One region of the Serratia sp. AR11 genome, then DNA from elsewhere that is predicted to be linked to it. Evidence: riboswitches for the same ligand, from Rfam matches in the RefSeq annotation. Region 1 holds a riboswitch; each other region holds the start of a gene.
The links. Region 1 has a riboswitch for thiamine pyrophosphate ahead of thiB (thiamine ABC transporter substrate binding subunit). Riboswitches for the same ligand answer to the same signal wherever they lie in the genome.

Region 1 (8,029 bases):
AGGCATTGGGTGCCACGCCTTCAGGCACCGGGATCACAAACCAGATGAGTAAAGCAGCGGCGACGGCACACAAAGAAGGAACGGGCTTGAGCGGCGTTAGTTTATCCATAACATACCCACTTTTCTAAACGGATCGGCATCTTGGCAGCAAGATGGGCGGGAACGCGCTTATCGCGTTCCGGGTCCGTTCAGCTTGGGGGGCGGGCGTAATGTTCTCAATGACATGCGTCAAGGTTGGTGACGTTTAAGCTCACACTTCCCGCACGCGGGCACTCATCCACAGCGCCACGACTGCCAGGATAGTCGCCAACCAGTAAACCGCATAGTGCCCCAGGTTTTCCACCAGCGCCCCCTGCAGCACCCCGGCCAGGATCACCCCGGTGGAAATACTGTTGGTAAACAGCGTGGTCGCCGCACCTGGCCGTCCCGGCATCAGGTCCTGGAAATAGAGCATGCCAATACCGGCGATGATGCCGATAAATATGGCGTTGAACAGCTGTAATACTATCAGCGCCAGCTTAAATTTAAACACCACCAATCCTGCATAAAACAGGATGCCGGCCGCCACGGCGAACAGCATCATATTGCGTTTGCCGAACCTTTTGACGTAGTAACCCGCCAGCAACATGGCCGGGATCTCCAGCCCGGCGGCCGTGCCCATCAGCAGCCCGGCAAGGTTTTCCGGCAGGCCCAGATCGGCGGTGATATACAGCGGCATATCGATGATATACATGGTGTTGCAGGTCCACATCAGCATCGACGCAATAAACAAACGACGTACATTGCGGTTGCGCCAGGCGCTGACGGGGGCAATCGGAACCGAAGCAGTAGCGTTCAGCTCCGAACTACTTTGCTCCGCACGTGGTACCGAAGGCAGGGTAAACCATACCAGCAATGCACAAATCGCGAAGGTCGCAGCGGCAATCATGAACATCCAGGTAAACCCGTAGTTCAGCGCCAGCGTAAACGACAGCGGCGGGCCAATCACCCAGGCCAGCGACAGTTGTGCGCGCATCACCGAGCTGAACATCACCACTTCGCGCGCCGAGCTGTCTGCATATTCTCGTGCCAGCGCAAAAATCTGCGGCATCGCGGTATTGGCAATCGCCGACAGCAATACCCCGGCGGTGATCAGCGTCAGATAGTCACGGTTAAAGGCAAACAGCAGGCAGTTACCGACCGCCATCAGGCAGCACAGCAAAATCAACTTGCGACGATCGCCGCGCGTATCCGAACGCTTGGCCAACAGGAAACTGACCGCGATGCCGACAATAGCGTTGACGGTATAGAACAGGCCAACCCACAGCGGCCGCACCTTAACCTCGGTGGTCAGGAACAGGCTCAGCGTCGGCGCCAAAAGCGCGCCGGCAATGCCGGAAAGAAAGGCAATCAGCAGGAATGCGGCAAAGACGGGATTAAAGCGGCGTGGCAGCCAGCGCTGACGTTTCATCTCTTCGTTCCTGACCCTAAAGCGGAAGACAGAACCTTAGGCTACGGTGGCAAAATTGCAAGAATATCCCCGCGACCGAGAATAAAAAAACCAGTGGGTATGATCCCACTGGCTGGTGAACAACACCATTACTCAGAAACTTTTTCTACCCGAGCCTCACAGATGCTCACGGTATTGCTTATCCGTCATGGAGTGGATGTCCCACTGGGTCAGATGGGCCAGCATCTCCAGCCGCGCCTGCTCAGGCACCAGCCCCAACCAATCGGCCCGCTGGCGACGTACCGCGCTGAAATAGCGCTGATAGAACTGTTTTGACAAGAAAACTTTCATCCGTCGCCCTCCCCCTTTCATTGAGGAAAATTATCGGCGTAATATAGGGAAAGATAAATTGATGGGTTGATGCCGGAGCGTTCCTCTTTTATGTCCACCTCCAGATTGCAACAGCAGTTCATTCGCCTGTGGCAGCGCTGCCACGGCGAGCCGACCGAAACCACCCTGCAGGAGCTGGCCGAAGTGCTCAGCTGTTCGCGCCGCCACGTGCGTTCGCTACTGGGTGCCATGCAGCACCAGGGCTGGTTAACCTGGCAGGCCGAGTCCGGGCGCGGCAAACGTTCACGGCTCACCTTTCACTACACCGGTCTGGCACTGCAACAGCAGCGGGCGGAGGAATTGCTGGAGCAAGACCGTATCGATCAACTGGTGCAACTGGTCGGCGATAAAAACGTGGTGCGCCAAATGTTGCTGTCCCAACTGGGACGCAGCTTTCGTCAGGGGAAACACATCCTGCGGGTGCTCTACTATCGCCAGTTGTATAACCTGCTGCCCGGTTCGGCGCTGCGGCGTTCGGAAACCCATCTGGCACGGCAGATTTTCAGCGGCCTGACGCGCATAAACGAGGAAAACGGGGAACTGGAGTCTGATCTTTCGCATCACTGGCAAGCTTTGACCCCGCTGCATTGGCGTTTTTATCTCCGCCCGGCGATTCATTTTCACCATGGCCGCGAGCTGGAAATGGAGGATGTCATCAGCTCGCTTACCCGTTTGATGCCACAGCCACTGTTTTCACATCTCGAACGCGTGACCTCACCGACGCCTTATGTGATCGACGTGCATTTGCACAGTCCCGATTACTGGCTGCCGTGGCTGCTGGGCAGCGTGCCCGCGATGATCTTGCCGCGCGAATGGCAAAGCCTGCCGGACTTCTCGCGCCACCCAGTGGGCACCGGGCCATATAGCGTGGTACGCAACCACCGCAGCCAGATGAAAATCCACGCCTTTGACGATTACTTTGGCTACCGCGCGCTGATCGATGAGGTGAATATCTGGGTGCTGCCGGAAGTGACCGAAGAACTGGTACATTCCGGCGTCCAGTTGCAGGCGGACGACACCGGCAAAAACGAACTGGAAAGCCGGCTGGAAGAAGGCTGTTATTTCCTGCTGTTCGATCAGCGTTCGCCACTGGCGGCCGATCCGGCCATTCGCAGTTGGCTGTGCGAGTTGATCAACCCCATTGCGCTGCTGAGCAATGCCGGCCCGGTCTATCAACGCTATTGGTCGCCGGCCTACGGCCTTCTGCCGCGCTGGCATCACAACCGCGCACTGGCACAATTGCCCAAACCGGACGGGTTGACCGAGCTGACGTTGACTTACTACAGCGAGCACTCGGAGTTCCACGCCATTCAGTTGGCGATCGAACCCCTGCTGGCGCAGCAGGGTATCAAGCTGAAGATCCAGGCCGTGGATTACGACACCTGGCATAAAGGCGAAGCCATCAGCGATCTGTGGCTCGGCAGCGCCAACTTCTATCTGCCGCTGGAGTTCTCGCTGTTCGCCACCCTGTATGAACTGCCGCTGATGCAGCACTGCATGAATGAAGATCTCGCTGAGGATGCCGCGTTGTGGCGCGCCAATAGCCTGCCGCTGGCCGATTTTTGCCAGCGCCTGGTCAGCAATCATCAGTTACACCCGCTGTTCCACCACTGGTTGCAATTGCACGGCCAGCGCAGCATGCGCGGCGTACGGATGAATACCCTGGGCTGGTTTGATTTTAAATCCGCCTGGTTTGCGCCGCCGGAAGCATAAGCGCCTTTCACCGACGCCCGTTAGTCTTTACAATGACGCCGTCTCAACGGGGTGCAAAATGCGGCGTGCCGATTTTGCTGAGAACAAACCCGTCGAACCTGATCCGGTCAATACCGGCGGAGGGATTTGAGCCCAGCGAACCGGCAGCCGCCACTCGCCCCCTCAGATACCCTTGCCCCCCTAAATTTTCAGGAGTGCAAAGTGGTCAAAAAAAGCCTGCCCTTATTACTGTTGTTGTGCGCCGCACCGGTGTTCGCCAAACCGGTACTGACGGTCTACACCTATGATTCTTTCGCTGCCGACTGGGGCCCTGGCCCGGCGGTCAAAAAAGCCTTTGAAGCCCAGTGCGACTGTGAGCTGAAATTTGTCGCGCTGGAAGACGGCGTTTCGCTGCTTAACCGCCTGCGCATGGAAGGAAAAAACAGCGCCGCCGATGTGGTGTTGGGGCTGGACAACAATTTGCTGCAGGCCGCGCAACAAACCGGTTTATTTGCGCCGAGCAACGTCGACAGCACCAAACTGAGCGTTCCCGGCGGCTGGCAGGATAAAACCTTCGTGCCTTATGACTACGGCTACTTTGCCTTCGTTTACAACAAAGAAAAACTGAAGAACCCGCCCAAAAGCCTGCAGGAACTGGTCGACAGTGACCAGAACTGGAAGGTGATTTATGAAGATCCGCGTACCAGCACGCCGGGCCTCGGCCTGCTGTTGTGGATGCAGAAAGTCTATGGCGACAAGGCTCCCGAAGCCTGGCAAAAGCTGGCAAAGAAAACCGTCACCGTGACCAAGGGCTGGAGTGAGGCTTACGGCCTGTTCCTGAAAGGCGAAGGCGACCTGGTACTCAGCTACACCACCTCTCCGGCCTACCATCTGATTGAAGAAAAGAAAGACAGCTACGCCGCCGCTAACTTCAGCGAAGGCCACTACCTGCAGGTCGAGGTGGCAGGCAAACTCAAGGCCGGCAAACAGCCGGAGTTGGCAGAGCAGTTTATGCAATTTATGGTGACCCCGGCGTTCCAGAACAGCATTCCCACCGGCAACTGGATGTATCCGGTGATCAAAACCCAGCTACCGGCCGGGTTTGAGCAAATGACCGTACCGCAGACCGCGTTGCAATACAGCGCTGAAGAAGTGGCCAAACAACGCGGCAACTGGATCCGGGCATGGCAAACCGCCGTCAGCCACTGATCCCACGCTGGCTATGGCCGGGGCTGCTGGCTTCCGGTCTGATCCTGACCATCGCCGTACTGGCGATGGGTTCGCTGTGGCGACACGCGCCCGAAAGCGACTGGCAGGGTCTGTGGCAGGACAGCTACCTGTGGCACGTGGTGCGTTTCACCTTCTGGCAGGCGTTGCTGTCGGCACTGATCTCGGTGCTGCCCGCTATCCTGCTGGCGCGATCGCTGTTCCGTCGCCGTTTCCCTGGCCGCCAATTGCTGCTACGGCTGTGCGCCATGACGCTGGTGCTGCCGGTACTGGTGGCGGTGTTCGGTCTGCTCAGTGTTTATGGCCGACAAGGCTGGCTGGCCGCGATATGCGGTTGGCTCGGCATTAACTACAGTTTCTCCCCCTATGGCCTGCAGGGCATTCTGTTGGCCCATATGTTCTTCAACCTGCCGCTGGCGACCCGCCTGCTGCTACAGGCGCTGGAAAACATTCCGGTCGAACAGCGTCAACTGGCTGCGCAGCTTGGCATGAGCGGGCGGCAGCAGTTCCGCTTTGTCGAATGGCCGGCACTACGCCGCCAGATCCTGCCGAGCGGTGCGCTGATCTTTATGCTGTGCTTTGCCAGTTTCGCCACCGTATTGTCACTGGGCGGCGGGCCGCAGGCCACCACCATCGAATTGGCTATCTACCAGGCGCTCAGCTACGACTACGATCTCAGCCGTGCCGCGCTGCTGGCGCTGATCCAACTGGCCTGCTGCCTGGGGCTGGTGGTGCTCAGCCAGCGGTTAAGCCAGGCATTGCCGGTCGGCAACACTCACGCCCACATCTGGCGTAATCCGGAAGACAGCCTGTGGCGCCGCACCAGCGATTTTTTGCTGATCGCTGCCGCCCTGCTGCTGCTGTTACCCCCACTGCTGGCGGTGATTGCCGACGGTGCCAACCAAAGCCTGGTCAGCGTGCTGCAACAGCCTGTGCTGTGGCAGGCGTTATTCACCTCATTACGCATTGCTCTCGGTGCCGGCGTACTGTGCGTGCTACTGACCATGATGCTGCTGTGGAGCAGTCGTGAGCTGAAGCTGCAACAGCGGCTGCGCTGGGGCCAGCGACTTGAGCTAAGTGGCATGGTGATCCTGGCAATGCCAGGCATCGTGCTGGCGACCGGTTTCTTCCTGCTGTTGAGTGACACCGTCGGGCTGCCGCAGTCGCCGTATGCGCTGGTGATCCTCACCAATGCACTGATGGCGGTGCCCTACGCGCTGAAAGTGCTGGAAAACCCGATGCGCGACCTGGCCGAACGCTACAACCCACTGTGCCTGTCGCTGGATATCCACGGCTGGCAGCGACTGCGGCTTATCGAACTGAAAGCATTGCGCCGCCCACTGGCCCAGGCGCTGGCCTTCGCCTGCGTACTGTCGATTGGCGATTTCGGCGTCGTCGCCCTGTTCGGCAACGAGCACTTCCGCACTCTGCCTTACTACCTGTATCAACAGATCGGTGCCTATCGCAGCAATGATGGCGCGGTCACCGCCCTGTTGTTGCTGCTGTTATGCTTCCTGCTGTTTACCCTGATCGAACGCTTACCGGGCCGCCATGATAGAGCTTGAAAAACTGACCTACCTGTATGAACACCTGCCGATGCGCTTTGACCTGCGCATTGCGCCTGGCGAACGTGTTGCGGTGCTTGGCCCCAGCGGCGCGGGCAAAAGCACGCTGCTCAGCCTGATTGCCGGGTTCCTGCCGGCTGCCAGCGGCAGGTTGCGGCTCGACGGCAGCGATCACACCGCCACGCCACCGGCCAAACGCCCGGTCTCAATGCTGTTTCAGGAAAACAACCTGTTTGCTCACCTGAGGGTAGAGCAGAATATCGGGCTGGGTCTGGATCCGGGGTTGCGGCTGAATGAACAGCAAAAGCTGCAGCTGGCGCAAATTGCCCGGCAAGTGGGACTGGAAGAGCATCTGTCGCGTCTGCCGTCTCAACTTTCCGGCGGCCAACGCCAGCGCGCAGCCCTGGCGCGCTGTCTGATCCGCCAGCGGCCGATCCTGCTGCTCGACGAACCTTTTTCGGCGCTCGATCCGGCATTACGCAATGAGATGCTGCAACTGCTGCAAGAGGTGTGCGACCAACGTAACCTGACGCTGCTGATGGTATCGCACAATCTGGATGACGCCGCGCGTATCGCCCCGCGTACCCTGCTGGTGGTCGATGGCCGCATTTTTTACGACGGCCCAACGCAGGCGTTGCTGGACGGCAGCGCACCGGAAGCCAGGGTGCTGGGTATTTCACACAAACCGTGATCTGCAGCGCGTTTTTTATGCTGCGCAAATAAACCTGTTGTGTGAATTTTGCGCCTGTGGTTTTATAAAAACCTGACTTTTTTTACTGATGATAAGGTTCCCTGTGATCGCATCCTCGCTGACTTCGACCCTACTAGTTACCGCGCTACCAGCCGCGGTGATGGTCGTCGTGCGTGTGGTGGTGGTCGTCGGCAATGCGCCGTAGGGTCCGAATCAACGCATCGATTCCCAAACCCCGCCGGCGCAAACCGGGCGGGGTTTTTAGTTTCAGTCCCCTGCCCAGAAAAGCGAACCGGCCTTGAGAAAGGATAGGAACATGGCAATTTCGGGCACGCCACAGCAAGGCAACAGCTTCACCGGCGCACAGTTGATCGTTCACCTGTTGGAACGTCAGGGCATCACCACCGTTGCCGGTATTCCCGGCGGCGCTGCACTGCCGCTGTATGACGCACTGAGCCAAAGCACCCGCATTCATCACGTACTGGCCCGCCACGAACAGGGCGCGGGCTTTATGGCACAGGGCATGGCACGCGCCAATGGCAAGGCGGCGGTGTGCATCGCCTCCAGCGGGCCGGGGGCCACCAACCTGGTCACCGCTATCGCCGACGCCAAGCTCGATTCCATCCCGCTGGTGTGTATCACCGGCCAGGTACCCTCTTCGATGATCGGTACCGACGCCTTCCAGGAAGTGGATACCTACGGCATCTCGATTCCTATCACCAAGCACAACCATTTGGTTCGCGATATCCGTGAACTGCCGCAGGTGATCTGCGACGCGTTCCGTATTGCCGAATCCGGCCGCCCTGGCCCGGTGTGGATCGACGTGCCGAAAGACGTGCAAACCGCGGTGATCACTCTGGATGAACTGCCACCGATAGCTATTCCCGACGCGGCACCGGCCTTCGAGACCGCAGCCGTAGCGCAGGCCGCCGCAATGATCAATCAGGCCAAACGCCCGGTGCTGTATCTGGGTGGCGGCATCATCTGCGCCAATGCTCACCAACAGGCGATTGAGCTGGCGGAACGCGACAACCT
Region 2 (8,029 bases), 2.7 Mb from region 1:
TTAAGGAGCTAAAATGAATGAGCTGATTTCCCAACGCCTGACGCTGGCCGAGCAGGCGGCGCGAGCGGCCGGCGACAAAGCGCTGGACTATTTTAACCGCCGCGAAAGCCTGGTGATTGAAACCAAACGCGATGCGCAGGACGTGGTATCAATTGCCGACCGCGAAGTTGAATTGCTGATCCGCGAGAAAATCGCCCAGCAGTTCCCGAACGACGGTTTTTTGGGGGAGGAGTTTGGCCTGCAGCCGGGTGACTCTGGCTACACCTGGGTGGTAGATCCGATCGACGGCACCAGCCCTTTCGTTAACGGTATGCCGAACTGGTGTGTGTCGATTGCGGTTATTTATCAGGGTGAGCCGGTGATCGGGGTGATCGTCGCCCCTTGTCAGCAAGAGTGCTTTGTTGCGGCACGCGGTGCAGGTGCCACGCTTAATGGCAAACCGCTGCGGGTGGATCCACAGCGCACCATGCAAAACCACGTCACCGGTTTTGGTGCCAACAGCTATGTAACGCCCGAGCGCGTTGGCGAAATAGCTGCCGCGATCACCGCCGTGGGCGGCAATTTCTTCCGTAACGGTTCCGGTGCCATGATGCTGGCCTGGGTCGCCGCAGGAAGACTGGTGGGTTATTACGAGCCTTATATGCACGCCTGGGATTGTCTGGCAGGTTACTGCCTGGTTAATGAAGCCGGTGGCTGGACCCATCCGTTTAATACCGACGGGGAACATCTGCTGCGCGGCGGGCCGGTGCTGGCGGTCGCGCCAGGGGCCAAACAAGATTTAATGCAGATCGCGCAACTGTAATTTGACCGGGTTCACTATAGGGGCGCCGCATGCAGCGCCCCTACTCTTTTACAAACCGCGTTTTTCCATCAGAACCGCCAGATCCACCAGCCGGTTAGAGAAGCCCCACTCGTTGTCGTACCAGGCGAGGATCTTGACCAAATTACCGCCAATCACCAGCGTGGAAAGCCCATCAATCACCGACGAACGCGGGTCGCCTCTATAATCACTGGACACCAAAGGCTCATCGCTGTAGCCAAGAATATCCTTGAGAGGACCGGATTCGGCGGCCTGGCGGAAAGCCGCGTTGATCTCTTCGGCCGTCACTTCACGTTTCAGCGTGACCGTTAAGTCCACGATAGACACTACCGGTACCGGCACCCGCAGCGAGTAACCGGTCAGGCGACCGTCCAGCTCCGGGATCACCTTGCCGAGCGCTTTAGCGGCGCCGCTGGAATAAGGCACAATCGACTCCGCTGCGGCACGGGCACCGCGCAGGTCTTTTTCCGGTTGGTCATGCAGTGCCTGGCTATTGGTGTAGGCATGGGTGGTATTCATCAAACCGTATTCAATACCGAATGCCTGATGCAATACCTGGGCGGCAGGGGCCAGGCCATTAGTGGTACAACTGCCGTTGCTGACCACAAAATGTTTGGCCGGATCGTATTGCTGATGGTTAACGCCCAGCACCAGCGTAATATCATCGTCCTTGCCCGGTGCCGAGATAATGACTCGCTTGGCACCGCCTTGGGTGATGTGCACTTCGGCCTTGGCTTTGTCGGTGAAGAAGCCCGTCGCCTCAATCACCACCTCAACACCCACGCTGCTCCATGGGATAGCAGCCGGATCTCTTTCGGAGAAAACATGAATCGGCCGACCATCGAGCAGCAACTGGTTCTCACCGGCTTCGACGCTGGCTGCCAGAGTGCCTGAAAGCGAATCGTATTTCAGCAGGTGCGCCAGGGTTTTGCTGTCGGTCAAATCATTGATTGCCACAACCTGAAAGTCGCTGCGACCTAACGCTGCGCGCAACACGTTCCTGCCGATCCTGCCGAATCCATTAATGCCTACTTTGACCATGATCTACTCCTTCATTATTGGCTCTGTCACCAATCTAAACCGGAGAGGTCAGTGTCGTAAATGACGTTTGCAGATCAATTTAGGCCAACATGCGGGAATGAAAACGCTCGCGATATTCGGTAGGTGAGAGTTGCAAATGCCGCTCAAAAACGCGCCGCAGATTGAGGCCATTGCCAAACCCGCAACTGATGGCGATTTGCTCAATACCTTCCGCACTCTGCTCCAGGCGTTGCCGGGCCAGATATAAACGCCCTTCTTCAACAAATTTGGCGGGGGAAATACCGGTTTCACGCGTGAACACCCGGGTAAAGTTACGCGGACTCATGGCAACCCGTTCCGCCAACTGCTCAACGGAAAGGTCTGCGGCCAGATTCTCCAGGATCCACGACTGAAGATCGCGGATTGGGCCAGGGGTTTTAGCCTGATTTAAAGGGTAACGGCTGAACTGCGCCTGACCGCCAGGCCGACGCAGGAACATCACCAGATCTTGCGCCACTTCACGCGCCTGAACAAAACCGTAATCGTCCTCCACCAGCGCCAGGGTGAGATCGAAGCCGGAACTGACCCCGCCCGAAGTCCAGACGGAACCATCCTGCACGTACAACGGCCCATTTTCGACCTGCACTTTTGGGAAACGAGTCTGCAAGGTTTCCAGCAATCGCCAATGGGTGGTCGCCCGGCGTCCATCCAGCAAACCGGCTTCGGCCAGCAACAACGCCCCACCGCAAACCGACGCAATACGCCGCGCCTTGGGTGCGGCACGCCGTAGCCAGTCGACAACATAAGCACTCTCTTCCTCGGTCGCGCCTTTTCCGGTCACTATGATGGTGTCGCGTTCCTGCTCTGGGTCGAGATCTGAAAGACGATGATCGGCCAACAGATTCAAGCCGGACGACCCATGTACCACCCGGTGAGATTGGGTGGTGACGATCGCCATCTGGTAGAGCGGAGCGTCGTTGGGCCTCAAGCGGTTGGCTTGCATCAGGATGTCGGCGATGCCTGCCGACTCGAATAACATGCCCCCTTCGGGGACGATAATCAGAAAGGTATGCATGTCCTTAAAATACAAAATGAGCAAAATAAGTCAAGCCCGCCACCGGAGAGGCTGGCGGGCTTTCAGTGCGCGACTTATCAGCGCCAGTCCAGCGCCGGTGCAATATGCTTCAGGATCGACTCAATCACATGGGCGTTATACTCAACGCCCAACTGGTTTGGCACCGTCAGCAGCAAGGTATCCGCTTCGGCAATGGCTTCGTCCTGCGCCAGCTGTTTGATCAGCAGCTCTGGCTCGGCGGCATAACTACGGCCGAATATCGCCCGGGTCTGATCGCCGATATAGCCCACCTGATCGCCCTCCTGCCCGCTATTGCCGAAGTAACTGCGGTCCTGCTGGTTCATCAGCGCAAAAATGCTGCGGCTGACCGACACACGCGGCTCTCGTTTATGCCCTGCCAACTTCCAGGCCTCGCGGTAAGCGCGGATCTGTTTGGCCTGCTGCACGTGAAACGGCTCGCCGGTTTCGTCGTTTTTCAGCGTCGAGCTTTGCAGGTTCATCCCCAGCTTCGCGGCCCAAACTGCCGTAGCGTCTGAGCTGGCACCCCACCAGATGCGATCCCGCAGCCCGGCAGAGAAGGGTTCAACGCGCAGCAGGCCGGGAGGATTAGGGAACATCGGCTGCGGGCTGGGTTCGGCAAAGCCTTCACCGCGCAGCGCGTCCAGCAGCACTTCGGTGTGGCGGCGGGCCATATCGGCTTCGGTCTCGCCGTCCGCAGGCGTGTAACCAAAGTAACGCCAGCCATCAATCACCTGCTCGGGAGAACCGCGGCTGATGCCAAGCTGCAAGCGTCCACCTGAAATCAGGTCGGCGGCTCCGGCGTCTTCAACCATATACAGCGGGTTTTCATAGCGCATGTCGATCACGCCGGTACCAATCTCAATACGCTGGGTTTTGGCACCGATGGCAGCCAACAGCGGGAATGGCGAGCCAAGCTGGCGTGCAAAGTGATGCACGCGGAAATAGGCCCCATCCGCCCCCAGCTCTTCTGCCGCGACGGCCAGGTCGATCGATTGCAGCAACGCATCGCCGGCCGAACGGGTGCCCGACTGTGACGAAGGCGTCCAGTGGCCAAAAGAGAGAAATCCAATTTTCTTCATGGGTGGTGTCCTTAGGTTCAATTATGACCGGATTACAGTGACAAATATGCCCCCTGTCAGGCCAGAAAAATTGTCTTCGACCGCACTAAACGAACCGTTTTTGGCAGAGAAAATCCTCCAGGCTTCCCCCCGCCCAAACATTGTAATCAAAAAGTAAATATCGTATAACAGGCTCCTCCGAGGGGTGTCCTGTAATGGGCTGAGATGGCGCAAGCCGAACCCTTTGAACCTGATCTGGGTCATGCCAGCGAAGGGACGGGTCGGCAATAACGCTATCAGTCATTGCCTGTTCATACCTCAGCGCGCCCGGATCTCCACTCACTTTTGGAGGTCCCATGTTTACTCCCCAATTCGACGACGGTCTCTACGGCCAACTGCGCCTGCGCGCCGGTAGCCACTGGCAGGACTATGTCGCTCACCCCTTTATTCAGCAACTGGCCGCCGGTACGCTACCCGAACCTGCTTTCCGCCGCTATCTGACCCAGGACTATCTGTTCCTGATCCACTTTGCCCGCGCCTACGCCCTGCTGGTCAGCAAACTGCGCACCCTGCCGGAGATGCGCACGGCCACCGCCTCGCTCAATGCGATTGTCGCCGAGCTGCCTTTGCATCTGGCCTATTGCGCCGACTGGGGCCTCAGCGAGCCGCAGATTGCCGCCGAGCCAGAAGCCGCAGAAACCCTCAATTACACCCGTTATGTACTCGATATCGGCCACTCCGGGGACGCTCTCGACCTGCTGGCGGCGCTGTTGCCCTGCGTCGCCGGCTATGCCGAGATTGGCCTGCGGCTGCTGGGCGACCCTGCCACGGTGATGGAGGGCAACCCTTACGCCTCGTGGATCCGCAACTATGGCGATCCGGGCTATCTGACCGGGGTGCAGGCCGCTATCGATCTGCTGGAAAACGTCGGCCGTCAGCGCGGTGCAGAAAGCCGCCTGGGCGAACTGTCAGAGATTTTCACCACCGCCACCCGGCTGGAATCTGCCTTCTGGCAAATGGGGCTGAATGCCCAATGAGTATAGGCAACGCGCAACACCATGGCGTTCGGCCGGGTATTCAGGTGCGGGATTTAACCCTGCGCTTTGGTCAGCAGGTGATTTTTGAGCGGCTGAGCTTCGATATCGCAGGCGGCAGTTTTGTTGCCCTGCTCGGCGCCAGCGGCGCGGGGAAAACCAGCCTGTTGAAGATTATTGCCGGGCTGGAAAAACCCACCTCCGGTTCGGTGACCGGCAGTGACGGCCTGCCGATTGCCGGGCGCATCGCTTATATGGGGCAAAAGGATTTGCTCTATCCGTGGCTGACCATTGACCAGAACATCAGCCTCGGCGCGCGGCTGCGCGGTGAAAAGGTCGATTGCGCTTGGGCGGAACACCTGCGGGAACGCGTGGGGCTGAGCGGTTATGGCAATGCCTTGCCTGCTGCGCTGTCCGGTGGCATGCGTCAGCGCACCGCCATCGCCCGTACCCTGTATGAACGCCAGCCGATTGTGCTGATGGATGAGCCTTTCTCGGCGCTGGACACCATTACCCGCGCCATGATCCAGCAACTGGCCGCCGAACTGCTGGCGCAGCACACCGTATTGCTGATTACCCACGACCCAATGGAAGCCTGCCGTCTCAGCCATCACCTGCTGGTACTGTCCCGCTATCCCGCCGGTATTGACGATAGCCATGTTATCGAAGGTTTGCCGCCGCGCGCACCGGACGATCCTCATCTGCTGAAAAGCCAGAGCGAGCTGTTGTTGCAACTGGTGAGGGCCGCCGGATGAAACCACAGATTGAAAGCCGTCTGTCGCGGATGCGCCGCAGCCTGACGGTGTTTGCCGGCCTGCTATTGCTGTGGGGACTGGTCACTCTGGGTGATATTCCGGCTTTTCTGCTGCCTTCACCCACCTCAGTCGCGCAGGCGCTGTGGAACGACCGGGCTTACCTCGGTTACCACACGCTGATCACCGCCGCCGAGATCGCCTGCGGCCTGCTGGCCGGGGTGTTGCTTGGTGCCGTACTGGCGCTGTGCATGATTTATTCCCCACGGCTGCAACGCTGGCTAATGCCGCTGGTGCTAACCAGTCAGGCTATCCCGGTGTTTGCACTGGCCCCGCTGTTGGTGCTGTGGTTCGGTTTTGGCATGAGCGCCAAGGTGGTGATGGCCGTGTTGGTGATCTTCTTCCCGGTCACTTCAGCCTTCTTCGACGGACTGCGCCGGGTCAATAACGATTATCTCGATCTGGCCCGCACCCTGCGCGCTTCTCCCTGGGCGCAACTGCGGCATGTGCGGCTGATGGCGGCACTGCCGGCCTTTGGCTCCGGGCTGCGCATGGCCGCCGCCGTCGCCCCGATCGGCGCGATCATCGGCGAATGGGTCGGCTCGGCGGAAGGTTTGGGTTACGTAATGCTGAACGCCAACGCGCGCATGCAGACCGACGTCTGTTTTGCCGCGCTGTTTATTCTGGTGCTGATGACCGTCCTGCTTTGGGTGACGGTGGACGCGCTGCTGCTGCGCCTGATCGACTGGGCGCCGGAAAATGACTGATAACAAGGGATCCACAATGATTAATAAAACCCTCTGCGGACTGATGCTCTGCACCACGCTGGCCGGGCAAGCTACCGCCGCAGAAAAACTGACGCTGGTGCTCGACTGGTATATCAACCCCGATCACGCGCCGATTATGGTGGCCGAGCAGATCGGTGCCTTCAAGGCCGAAGGCCTGGACATCAAGATTGTGCCGCCTTCCGATCCGGCGCTACCACCACGGTTGGTGGCGGCAAAACAGGCCGATCTGGCCATCACCTATCAGCCGCAGCTGCATTTCTTTGCCGATCAGGGCCTGCCGCTGATGCGCGTGGGTACCCTGATTAATTCACCGCTCAATACCGTGATTACGCTGGATAAAAGCATTACCACCCCGGCAGGGCTGAAGGGCAAAAAAATCGGTTACTCGGTCAGCGGCATCGAACAGGCCACGCTGGCAACCATGTTCAAGCATGAACACCTCAACCCTGACGACGGTAAGTTGATTAACGTAAATTTCCAACTGACCAGCGCCCTGCTGGCAGGTCAGGTTGATGCGGTGATTGGCGGATATCGTAATATCGAAGCGCTGGAGCTAAAGTTGCAGGGCAAGGATCCGGTGGTGTTTAACGTGGAAGACTACGGCGTGCCAGCCTACGACGAACTGATTATCGTCGCCAATCGCGACGCGGTGGGCGAGCCGAAAATCAAGAAATTCCTCACGGCGCTGAAAAAAGGCAACGATTACCTGCAGGCTCACCCACAGGAAAGCTGGCTGGCGTTCGCCAAGGCCCACCCGGAACTCAATACCGAGTTGAACAAACAGGCCTGGCAGGCCAGCCTGCCGCTGTTCGCCCGCGATCCGGCCAGGCTGGATAAAGCGCGCTATCAGGCCTATGAACAGTTCCTGTTCGACAATAAGCTGATCAAAAAAATCACTCCGGTAGAGCAGTATGCGGTGGAGTTGCCTTAAAGGGCGCGTTGGTCTGTTTGCCCTCTCCCCAAGGAGAGGGCCTATTTTGCGCTCTGCTGCTCTCAGACGTGATTAGTGTCACAGTAATGTCACAAAAAACGCCAATCGCACTCTGCCGCGGCGAGGCAATGCAAACACGCATTGACCCTGGTGCTTTCAATGCGCTATACCCTTCCTCTTTCGCGCTGTGCGCGGCTCAATAGCGTTTGTCAGAGCAGTTAAGATTTTCTTTTTAATCAGACAGGGTACGGTGGATGGTTTCAGCATTAATTTCGTTTGCACTTTTTTTAGCCTCAATTCTCATCTACCGGACCCGAGCCGCCGCCAACCGCTGGTGGCTGGCCGCCCTGCTGACGCTGTTGGGCAGCTATCTGATCCTTAACGTGGTGCTGATCGCCAGTAACTACTTTACCGGCGATGGCATTACCGATGCGGTGCTCTACACCCTCACCAGCAGCCTGAAGGGTGCCGGCGTTGGCAAATACCTGCTGCCGTTTATCGGCCTGTTGGCGGTGCTGGCACTGATCTTC
Region 3 (8,029 bases), 2.2 Mb from region 1:
GTGCATAACGTCAGCAAGGCGATGTGCGAAGCCGCCAGCCGTATTATCCTGCTGGTGGATTCGTCAAAATTTGGCCGCAAAAGCCCGAACGTGGTCTGCGACCTGAGCGCCGTAGACACGCTGATTACCGATAAAAACATCAACCCGGATTACCTCGCCGCGCTACAAGCGAAAGGGATCAATATCATTCTGGTAGGAGATTTTGATGAGTAACGCCGCTGCCCTGCTGGCCTTTGCCCGCGAAACGCTGGAAATTGAGTTGACCGAAGCACAACGCCTGCTGGCACGACTGGACGACAACTTCGTCTGCGCCTGCGAACTGCTGCTGAACTGCCGCGGCAAGGCGGTGATTTCCGGCATCGGTAAATCCGGTCATATCGGTAAAAAAATTGCCGCCTCGCTGGCCAGTACCGGCACCCCGTCTTTCTTCGTCCACCCGGCGGAGGCACTGCACGGCGATCTCGGCATGATCGGTGCCGACGACGTGGTGGTGTTTATCTCCTACTCCGGCCGCGCCAAAGAACTGGATCTGATCCTGCCGCTACTGGCGGAGAATAATATCCCGGTGATCGCTATTACCGGTGGCAAAGAGTCACCGCTGGCACAGGCAGCGGCCTGCATGCTGGACATCAGCGTTGAGCGTGAGGCTTGCCCGATGGGGCTGGCACCGACCTCCAGTGCGGTCAATACGCTGATGATGGGCGACGCACTGGCAATGGCGCTGATGCGCCAACGCGGTTTCAACGCCGAAGACTTTGCCCGCTCGCATCCGGGCGGCAGCCTGGGCGCACGCCTGCTGAACCGGGTACATCACCTGATGCGCACTGGCGATCGCCTGCCGCAGGTCAGTGAAAATGCCAACGTGATGGAAGCGATGCTGGAACTGAGCCGTACCGGGTTGGGACTGGTGCCAGTGTGCGACGCACAGCAGAAAGTAGTGGGGGTGTTTACCGACGGCGACCTGCGTCGCTGGCTGGTGAAAGGCAATAGCCTGCAGGATGCATTAAGCCCGGCGATCACCCGGCCCGGCTACCGTTTGCCGGAACAATGGCGCGCCGGAGAAGCACTGGAAGCATTGCACGAACAGCACATTAGCGCCGCGCCGGTGGTCAACCTAGATGGCGTACTGGTGGGCGCGATCAACCTGCACGACCTGCATCAGGCCGGTATCGGCTGACCGCATTAACTAATGCTTGCCCGTTTGTACCCTCTCCTTTGGGAGAGGGTTAGGGTGAGGGGATTCGTACGACGCTAAAGCCCACTTATTTCCAGTCCGGATTATTCTCAAACTGTTGTTTCAGCAGCGCCTTCATGTCCTCATCCGGCTTGCCCAGCCATTGGTATTTGGCGTATTTCTTCGGATGATCAACCGCTTCCGGCTTGTTCGCCACTTCAACGCGCACCGCCCAGGCCTGCGACTTATCTTCTTTAAACGCCACCATCATAAAGTTGTTGGCACAGTCGTGGGGCTTGCACACATTGCCCACCAAATAATCCTGGCCCTTCCAGCTCAGGCTTTGCGCCGGGGTTGAAGTCCCTACCCCTTTGCGCGCCCAGCCCGGTAAACGGGCCTGCCCCTTCACCATGTTCTGCCAACTGGTCTGATAGCCCGGCTGCTGGATCACGTCCGAAGTGGTGACAATCTGTTGGGCGAGGCTGCCCACGCTGAAGCTGAGTAACGCGCCGAAGATGGCGCCGCGAAGTGCGTTTTGTCCTGTCATGGCCTTCTCCCTTGATTGAATTCGATCGCACCCGGCCAAAACCGGGCCTGAATCTAGTCAGACCACAGCACGGCTAAAAAGTTGACTCACCACCAGGCGTGAAAATGATGCACCGGCCCGATGCCGTGCCCCACTTCCAGCGTATCGGCCTGCTGCAAGGCTTTTTGCAGATAATCCTTGGCGGCAGCGACCGTACCTGCCCAGTCGTCGTGGCGCGGACGCAGCGCGGCCAATGCAGCAGACAGCGTGCAGCCGGTGCCGTGCGTATGGCGGGTCGCTACGCGGGGTGCAGTAAAGCGTTGCTCCTGCCCCACACTGAACAGCCAGTCCGGGCTTTCACTTTCGCTGAGATGGCCGCCCTTCATCAGTACCGCCTGGCAGCCCATCGCCAACAGTGCCCGCCCCTGTTCACGCATCTGGCTTTCGTTTTCCGCCGGGGCACATTCCAGCAGGGCCGCAGCTTCCGGCAGGTTCGGCGTGATGATCGACACCAGCGGCAACAGTTCGCGGCGAATCGACTCCACCGCCTCCGGTGCCAGCAAAGGATCACCGCTTTTCGCCAGCATCACCGTATCCAGCACCACAAACGACGGCTGATAGTGACGTAAACGCTCCGCCACCGCCTGCACAATGTCGGCGTTGGCCAGCATGCCAATCTTGGTGCTGTCGATACGCAGATCGCTGAACACGGAATCAAGTTGAGCGGCGACAAAAGCCGGCTCGATGTTATACACCGACTGCACGCCGCGGGTGTTTTGTGCCACCAGCGCGGTGATCACGGAGGCGCCATAGGCCCCTAGCGCGGAGAAGGCTTTCAGGTCGGCCTGGATACCGGCCCCACCGCTCGGATCGGTCCCGGCGATGGTCAACGCGTTAATCCGTTTCATTGCAGATCCTCCGGACGCAGTTGGTAAAGAGCATCGAGAAACGCCGGGGTGAAACTGCCCGGCCCAGCCGCGCCACGCGTCGCCCGCTCACCGCAAAGTGACATCACCCGGCAGGCGGTGGCTACGTTGTCCAGCCGATCGCCCGGCAGGCTGCAGAATGCCGCCACCACGGCCGAAAGCGCACAACCGGTGCCCACCACTCGCGTCATCAGCACGTCCCCTCCGGCGACCGCCCAGTCACGCTGGCCATCGGTGATGTAATCCACCACGCCGGTCACTGCCACTATCGCCCCGCTGAGCCGCGCCAGTTCACGCGCCGCCGGTAACGCCGCCAGTGAATCGTCAGCGCTGTCGACGCCGCGACCGTTCGCCTGCAAGCCACTCAGCGCCATGATCTCAGAGGCATTGCCGCGGATCGCCGCCGGCTTTTCCCCCAGCAAACGCTGGGCAAATGCAGTGCGATACACCAGCCCGCCGACGGCGACCGGATCCAGCGTCCAGGGGGTGCCCGCCGCATTGGCGGCCTCTACCGCTGCCAGCATGGATTCGGCCCGCGAGGCATTGAGGGTGCCAATATTGACCAGCAAAGCATCCGCCAGCCGGCTGAACTGTGCCGCTTCGGTCGGTTCCACCACCATCGCAGGGGAAGCGCCGAGCGCCAGCAACACGTTAGCCGTCAGTTCCTGCACCACTTCGTTGGTCAGGCAATGAATCAAGGGGGATTGGCGTTTAAATTGGGTCAAACAAGCCGCGGCGTGAGCGCCGGGTAAAGCATCAGGTCGAGTGAACATATTCCTCCCAACCGGCGTTCAAGAAGGCGGGTACCGGTGGGGGCACCGAGACTTCCCTACGCTGGCATAATCCAGATCAGGTAATACGGGTAAAATCTCAGCCCCTAGAGGCACCCCGAGTCAAGACGGCCATTATTGGGGTTGCCGCCGGTGAGGTCAATCGCGCTATAGTGTCAAAAAATAAAAAGGAGACGCCATGCAAATAAGAAAATACCAGGAAGCCGACCGTCCGTTCCTGCGCACCCTGTATCTGGCATCGCGCAAAGCAGCGTTCCCCTGGCGTGATACCGAAGATTACCGACTGGAAGATTTCGATCGTTCGACACTGGGCGAGGATATTTGGGTGGCGGAAGAAAGGGGAAAGCGACTGGGGTTTGTCTCGATTTATCGTCAGGATAACTTTATTCACAATCTGTATGTCGACCCTCACCTGCCGCCCCTGGGCGTCGGCAGCGCGCTGTTGCAGGCAGCGGAGCAGACGTTTACCGCCACCGGCTCGCTGAAATGTCTGGTCAAGAATGAGAAGGCGCTGGCGTTTTACCATAAACACGGCTGGCGGACGATCGCCACCGGCAATGACGGCGCGGAAGACTATTACCTGATGCACTCGCCGACCAAGTAAGGGCACGGCATGCTGTACCGTGCCCATCCATAGTCCTCAAATCAGGCGGCAGAAACCGCCGGGGTCAATTTGCCGCGTGCGCGGATATTTCTAACCAACAACCCTGACACGATGATCCCGGCGCAGGCAAACATGCCCATCAGGCCGAAGACAATCTTGTAGCCGGTTAGTCCGGGGAAGGCATCGAGAATATGGCCGTACAGGCTGAAGCAAAACATCGCCGGGGCGTAACCGATAAAACTGCCTAGCGCCATCGCCGCACCGGTGTGTTCCTCATCAATCCCCGCCTCACCGATCGGTGCGAAGAACACTGCACGTTGGGTAAAGACCACCGCACCAAATCCCAGCGTACAGGCCATGCCCAGATAGACCGGCATTTGCTCATGCGGCAATAGGATCAATAATGCCAGCGCAATGGCGCTGATAATAAAGGTGTAGAATAAATATTTGCTGGGGGATTTTAATACTTTGTCCGCAATCAACCCGCCAATAGGTCCACCCACCATTTTTAGGCAATACTGATTAATGATCCCATAGGCCCCAACCAGTGCAATCGGTAATGCATAGACATGGCTCAGGAAAGGAATAAAGAACGTCAGCCCACAATACACCGCATAAACACAGAAAACGCTGAAGGCAATCAGCCAGACCGTTTTATTTTTTAATACGCTGCTCATGCCCGGTTTTTTATCAACCGGCAATGCGCTTTTCGATGGTGTTTTCTCCTCCGGGCTTTCCTTCATCACTAACAGAATAATAATCCCGACGATAATGGCGATCGCTGAATAAAACAGTATCCCAACCTTGAAGCCAAGGTAGCCGCTGCCAAAAGCGGTAAACAACGCCAGTGCGGAAAACGCCACCACGGTATCCACCACGCCACGACCGGTTTCGAAAAAGCCGAACAGCCGCCCCTGCTGGGTATTATCCCCCAGCATACTCACCGATTTGAGCAGTACCGGCCAGTTCAGCATGTCACAGGTGACCCCAAACAACGCCCAGACAAACAGAATGCCCCAGTAACCCGGCATGCTGGACAGATAAATACCAAGCAAGCCGGTGGCAATCAGTGAAAACGACATGGTAAAGCGGCGCGGCAGACGGTCGGAGAAATAAATCGACAAGAAGAAGCCAATGGTGGTCACAATCGAGTTGACCGACATGGCGTTACCAATTTCCCCGTTACTCAGGTGAAAGTATTCTTGCATCGGCACATAAAACGCATCCTTAAGGGAGGGTAATTTATATATTGTCCCGCCACATAAGACCAACAAGCTAAATAGTGCCCATCTTTTTTTAGTCAGCATAATCCCCTCACAGCCATTAAATAATAAGCGGTGTTGTTACCTCAGTGACGGGACGAGTGTCTCTCCACATCATTGAGAATGTGTTATTTATAAATTTATTTATTATATTATGCCGGGGTTAGCAGCTCCCGGGCTTGCTTTATCAAACTGTCAGTAATGGTGCGAACATGGTGAATTTGATTTAATGCATCCTGAACCTCTTTTTTAAGCCGTTCCTCCAGCCCATGTTCCGGTAACGCGGTTTCACTCATCTCCCGCCATGGAATATGCGGGTTATCGCCCTCTCCGTTAAAACGAAATGGCGGCGCGTAATAATCCACTTCTTCCTCCAGCCCATAAGCGGTAACCTGCGGCCGTTCTTCGCCCAGGCAAATTAGCCCCAGCAACAATTCCCGGAAGGGCAAATCCCCCTGCCCGGAAATACAGGCCCGGTGCCCCATTCCCTGATCTTCACGCACGATCAGTGCGTCCTTGATATGTACCTGGGTGATATCTTCAGCCATTACCGCCAATGCCGTCAGCGGCTCTTCATTGGCGTTGATCATGTTGGCGAAATCAAATAACAGGGAAAGCTGCGGGAAATCTGCCGCCCGAACCAGGCTAACCAGTTCATGACTTTTAAGATCCTCGTGCTGCTCCAAAGTAAAGCTCAGACCGCTGTGCTGATAACGCTGCTTGATGTACTGAATATCTTCGGCAATACGCGCCAACACTTGCTGCAATGCCCCCTGATAGCGCGGATAGAAGCGCACCGAACTGGCACCGGATTTAAGGGCAATGTTCACCGCCTGATCGATGGTCTGCGAGTCGGAAGCGCTGGTTTCGATATGGATATCCAACCCATAGCTCTGTGCCTGCTCACCAAAGTTGCGAAGGCGGGCATCATCGGCGTGGCAAAGCGCCTGACTTTCCCCATCCAATACATGCACTTTCACGCCGCGCAGTTGCTGCTGATGAGCAATGGTCAGCAGATCCTCAGGCAGGATTTTCTCCATGCGCATATTGAGATGAAAGGCGTAGGCATGCAGATAAAGCGGCAAATTCTGCGCCCGCAGAAGAACTTTCTCCGCCGTTAAGCGATCCATGGTGTTCACCTATAAGTTAATGAAAAAATCCACCGACTCGAAGCGCCAGTATTCGATATCCACCTGCACGATACGGCGCTGGGCATCGGCACGATGCTTCTCTACCAGAATCGACGGCGTGCTGGCGTTGCCGCCCATCACCTTGCAGGCATCACCGGACAATCGGGTCGGTTTAAAAGCCAAATGATGGGTGCGAGTCGCGGTTCCGTAGGCGTTTTCCCATACATCGGCAAACGAGTTCTCACCCAGGCGTTCGATGAAGTCGGGTGCCACCCGCGGACTGATAAAGGTTTCGTGATAAAACACGATGTGATTATCCAGCGCTCCCCAGCCACAGATTTTGTAGATCTCCGCCCCTTCACTAAGCTGCAGTAAATCGCAAATGGCCGCCGGTGCCGTCAAAACCCGCTCCTTGGTCATATAGCCCCAGGAGGGAGAACGGCCCTGCTCAATGGCCGCCTGTTTGAAGCTGGTAGACGAATTGGGGTTGTAGTTAAAGCGTGGCAATGCTGCAAACCAACCCCGACGATCCTTACGGAATATCCTCGACTCACTTTCCAGGAACAGCAGCGCCTGACGCAGCGTCATGCGTTTAATGTTCAGCAATTCCCCCAGCTCTCGCTCCGAAGGAAGCTTGTCGCCAGGGGCTATCGCGCCCTGACTCAGCCAGTCATTAAGCCTTTGCTTGGCCAGTTCAACGGTAGAGTTGTTTTCCATAGCTCACTTTGTTGGTTTAAACCAGATTGCATAACAGTATCGCGGTGAATTATGACAAACAATGGGGGTACTGAATTTTATATGTGACTCCTGTCCCAGAACCGAAAGGATGCCGCTAATGCGCCGCATTTGAGGCTGGCATGGCACGCAGCGTCAGCCCCCAGAACAACAAGGCCGCCAGGCTGACGCTCGCCCCCAGCCAACACACGCCGTACCAGCCCGCCAGAGCGAATACGTGGGTACTGGCAAAGGCACCCAGCCCGCTACCCACCGCGTAGAACAGCATGTAGCAGCCGACTAACCGGCTATGAGCCTGCGGATGAGCGCTGAAAATCAGACTCTGATTCAACACGTGAATGGCCTGTCCGGCCAGATCGAGCAGTACAATGCCCATAATCAGCCATCCCAGCCCGTAACTCAGCAGGCCGAGCGGCAACCAGGCCAGCACCAACAGCAACAGACAGATACCGGTTGCCAACTGCCCCAGACCGCGATCGGCCAGATGTCCGGCACGAACCGCCGCCAGCGCACCCACCGCCCCCACCAGACCAAAGGCACCAATCACCGAATGTGAAAAATTAAACGGCGCCTGACTGAGTGGCAGAACCAGGGCACTCCAGAAAATGCTGAATGCCGCAAACATCAGCAGCGCCAGCATGCCGCGGATCTGCAGCGTGCGATCGCGCCACAGCAACGTCAGCATTGATCGCAACAGCGCCGGATAACTGAGTGTTGAAGGCGCTGTGTGCGGGACGGGCAACAGACGCGCAAGCACCGGCAACAGGAGCAGGGTTACCGCCGCAGAGAAAAAGTAAACCGCGCGCCAGCCGCCGATATCCGCCATTGCGCCGGAAAGCGTGCGCGCCAATAACAACCCGAGAACTACCCCGCCTTGCGCG

Region 2: it holds a riboswitch for thiamine pyrophosphate, as region 1 does, so the genes downstream of both, tenA (thiaminase II) here and thiB (thiamine ABC transporter substrate binding subunit) in region 1, are expected to answer to the same signal.
Region 3: it holds a riboswitch for thiamine pyrophosphate, as region 1 does, so the genes downstream of both, thiM (hydroxyethylthiazole kinase) here and thiB (thiamine ABC transporter substrate binding subunit) in region 1, are expected to answer to the same signal.

What each region holds. Positions count from the first base shown of each region.
Region 1 covers NZ_CM150739.1:719,637-727,665, reverse strand. Annotated here, with positions in the region: gene ACSOSI_RS03395 (DASS family sodium-coupled anion symporter) at 1-109, opposite strand, end outside; gene ACSOSI_RS03390 (sugar efflux transporter) at 251-1,450, opposite strand; gene sgrT (glucose uptake inhibitor SgrT) at 1,607-1,780, opposite strand; gene sgrR (HTH-type transcriptional regulator SgrR) at 1,871-3,532, shown strand; TPP riboswitch at 3,570-3,675, shown strand; gene thiB (thiamine ABC transporter substrate binding subunit) at 3,734-4,720, shown strand; gene thiP (thiamine/thiamine pyrophosphate ABC transporter permease ThiP) at 4,696-6,303, shown strand; gene thiQ (thiamine ABC transporter ATP-binding protein ThiQ) at 6,290-6,994, shown strand; gene ivbL (ilvB operon leader peptide IvbL) at 7,083-7,199, shown strand; gene ilvB (acetolactate synthase large subunit) at 7,311-8,029, shown strand, end outside.
Region 2 covers NZ_CM150739.1:3,542,513-3,550,541, forward strand. Annotated here, with positions in the region: gene ACSOSI_RS16740 (inositol monophosphatase family protein) at 14-802, shown strand; gene gap (type I glyceraldehyde-3-phosphate dehydrogenase) at 851-1,861, opposite strand; gene ACSOSI_RS16750 (GlxA family transcriptional regulator) at 1,941-2,915, opposite strand; gene ACSOSI_RS16755 (LLM class flavin-dependent oxidoreductase) at 2,993-4,015, opposite strand; TPP riboswitch at 4,186-4,288, shown strand; gene tenA (thiaminase II) at 4,351-5,031, shown strand; gene ACSOSI_RS16765 (ABC transporter ATP-binding protein) at 5,028-5,783, shown strand; gene ACSOSI_RS16770 (ABC transporter permease) at 5,780-6,547, shown strand; gene ACSOSI_RS16775 (ABC transporter substrate-binding protein) at 6,564-7,499, shown strand; gene opgB (phosphatidylglycerol--membrane-oligosaccharide glycerophosphotransferase) at 7,754-8,029, shown strand, end outside.
Region 3 covers NZ_CM150739.1:4,058,013-4,066,041, forward strand. Annotated here, with positions in the region: gene srlR (glucitol operon DNA-binding transcriptional repressor SrlR) at 1-213, shown strand, start outside; gene gutQ (arabinose-5-phosphate isomerase GutQ) at 206-1,177, shown strand; gene ACSOSI_RS19095 (inhibitor of vertebrate lysozyme family protein) at 1,263-1,721, opposite strand; gene thiD (bifunctional hydroxymethylpyrimidine kinase/phosphomethylpyrimidine kinase) at 1,808-2,608, opposite strand; gene thiM (hydroxyethylthiazole kinase) at 2,605-3,399, opposite strand; TPP riboswitch at 3,436-3,527, opposite strand; gene ACSOSI_RS19110 (GNAT family N-acetyltransferase) at 3,596-4,021, shown strand; gene ACSOSI_RS19115 (MFS transporter) at 4,063-5,328, opposite strand; gene ACSOSI_RS19120 (sugar phosphate isomerase/epimerase family protein) at 5,436-6,413, opposite strand; gene ACSOSI_RS19125 (UTRA domain-containing protein) at 6,423-7,130, opposite strand; gene ACSOSI_RS19130 (MFS transporter) at 7,246-8,029, opposite strand, start outside.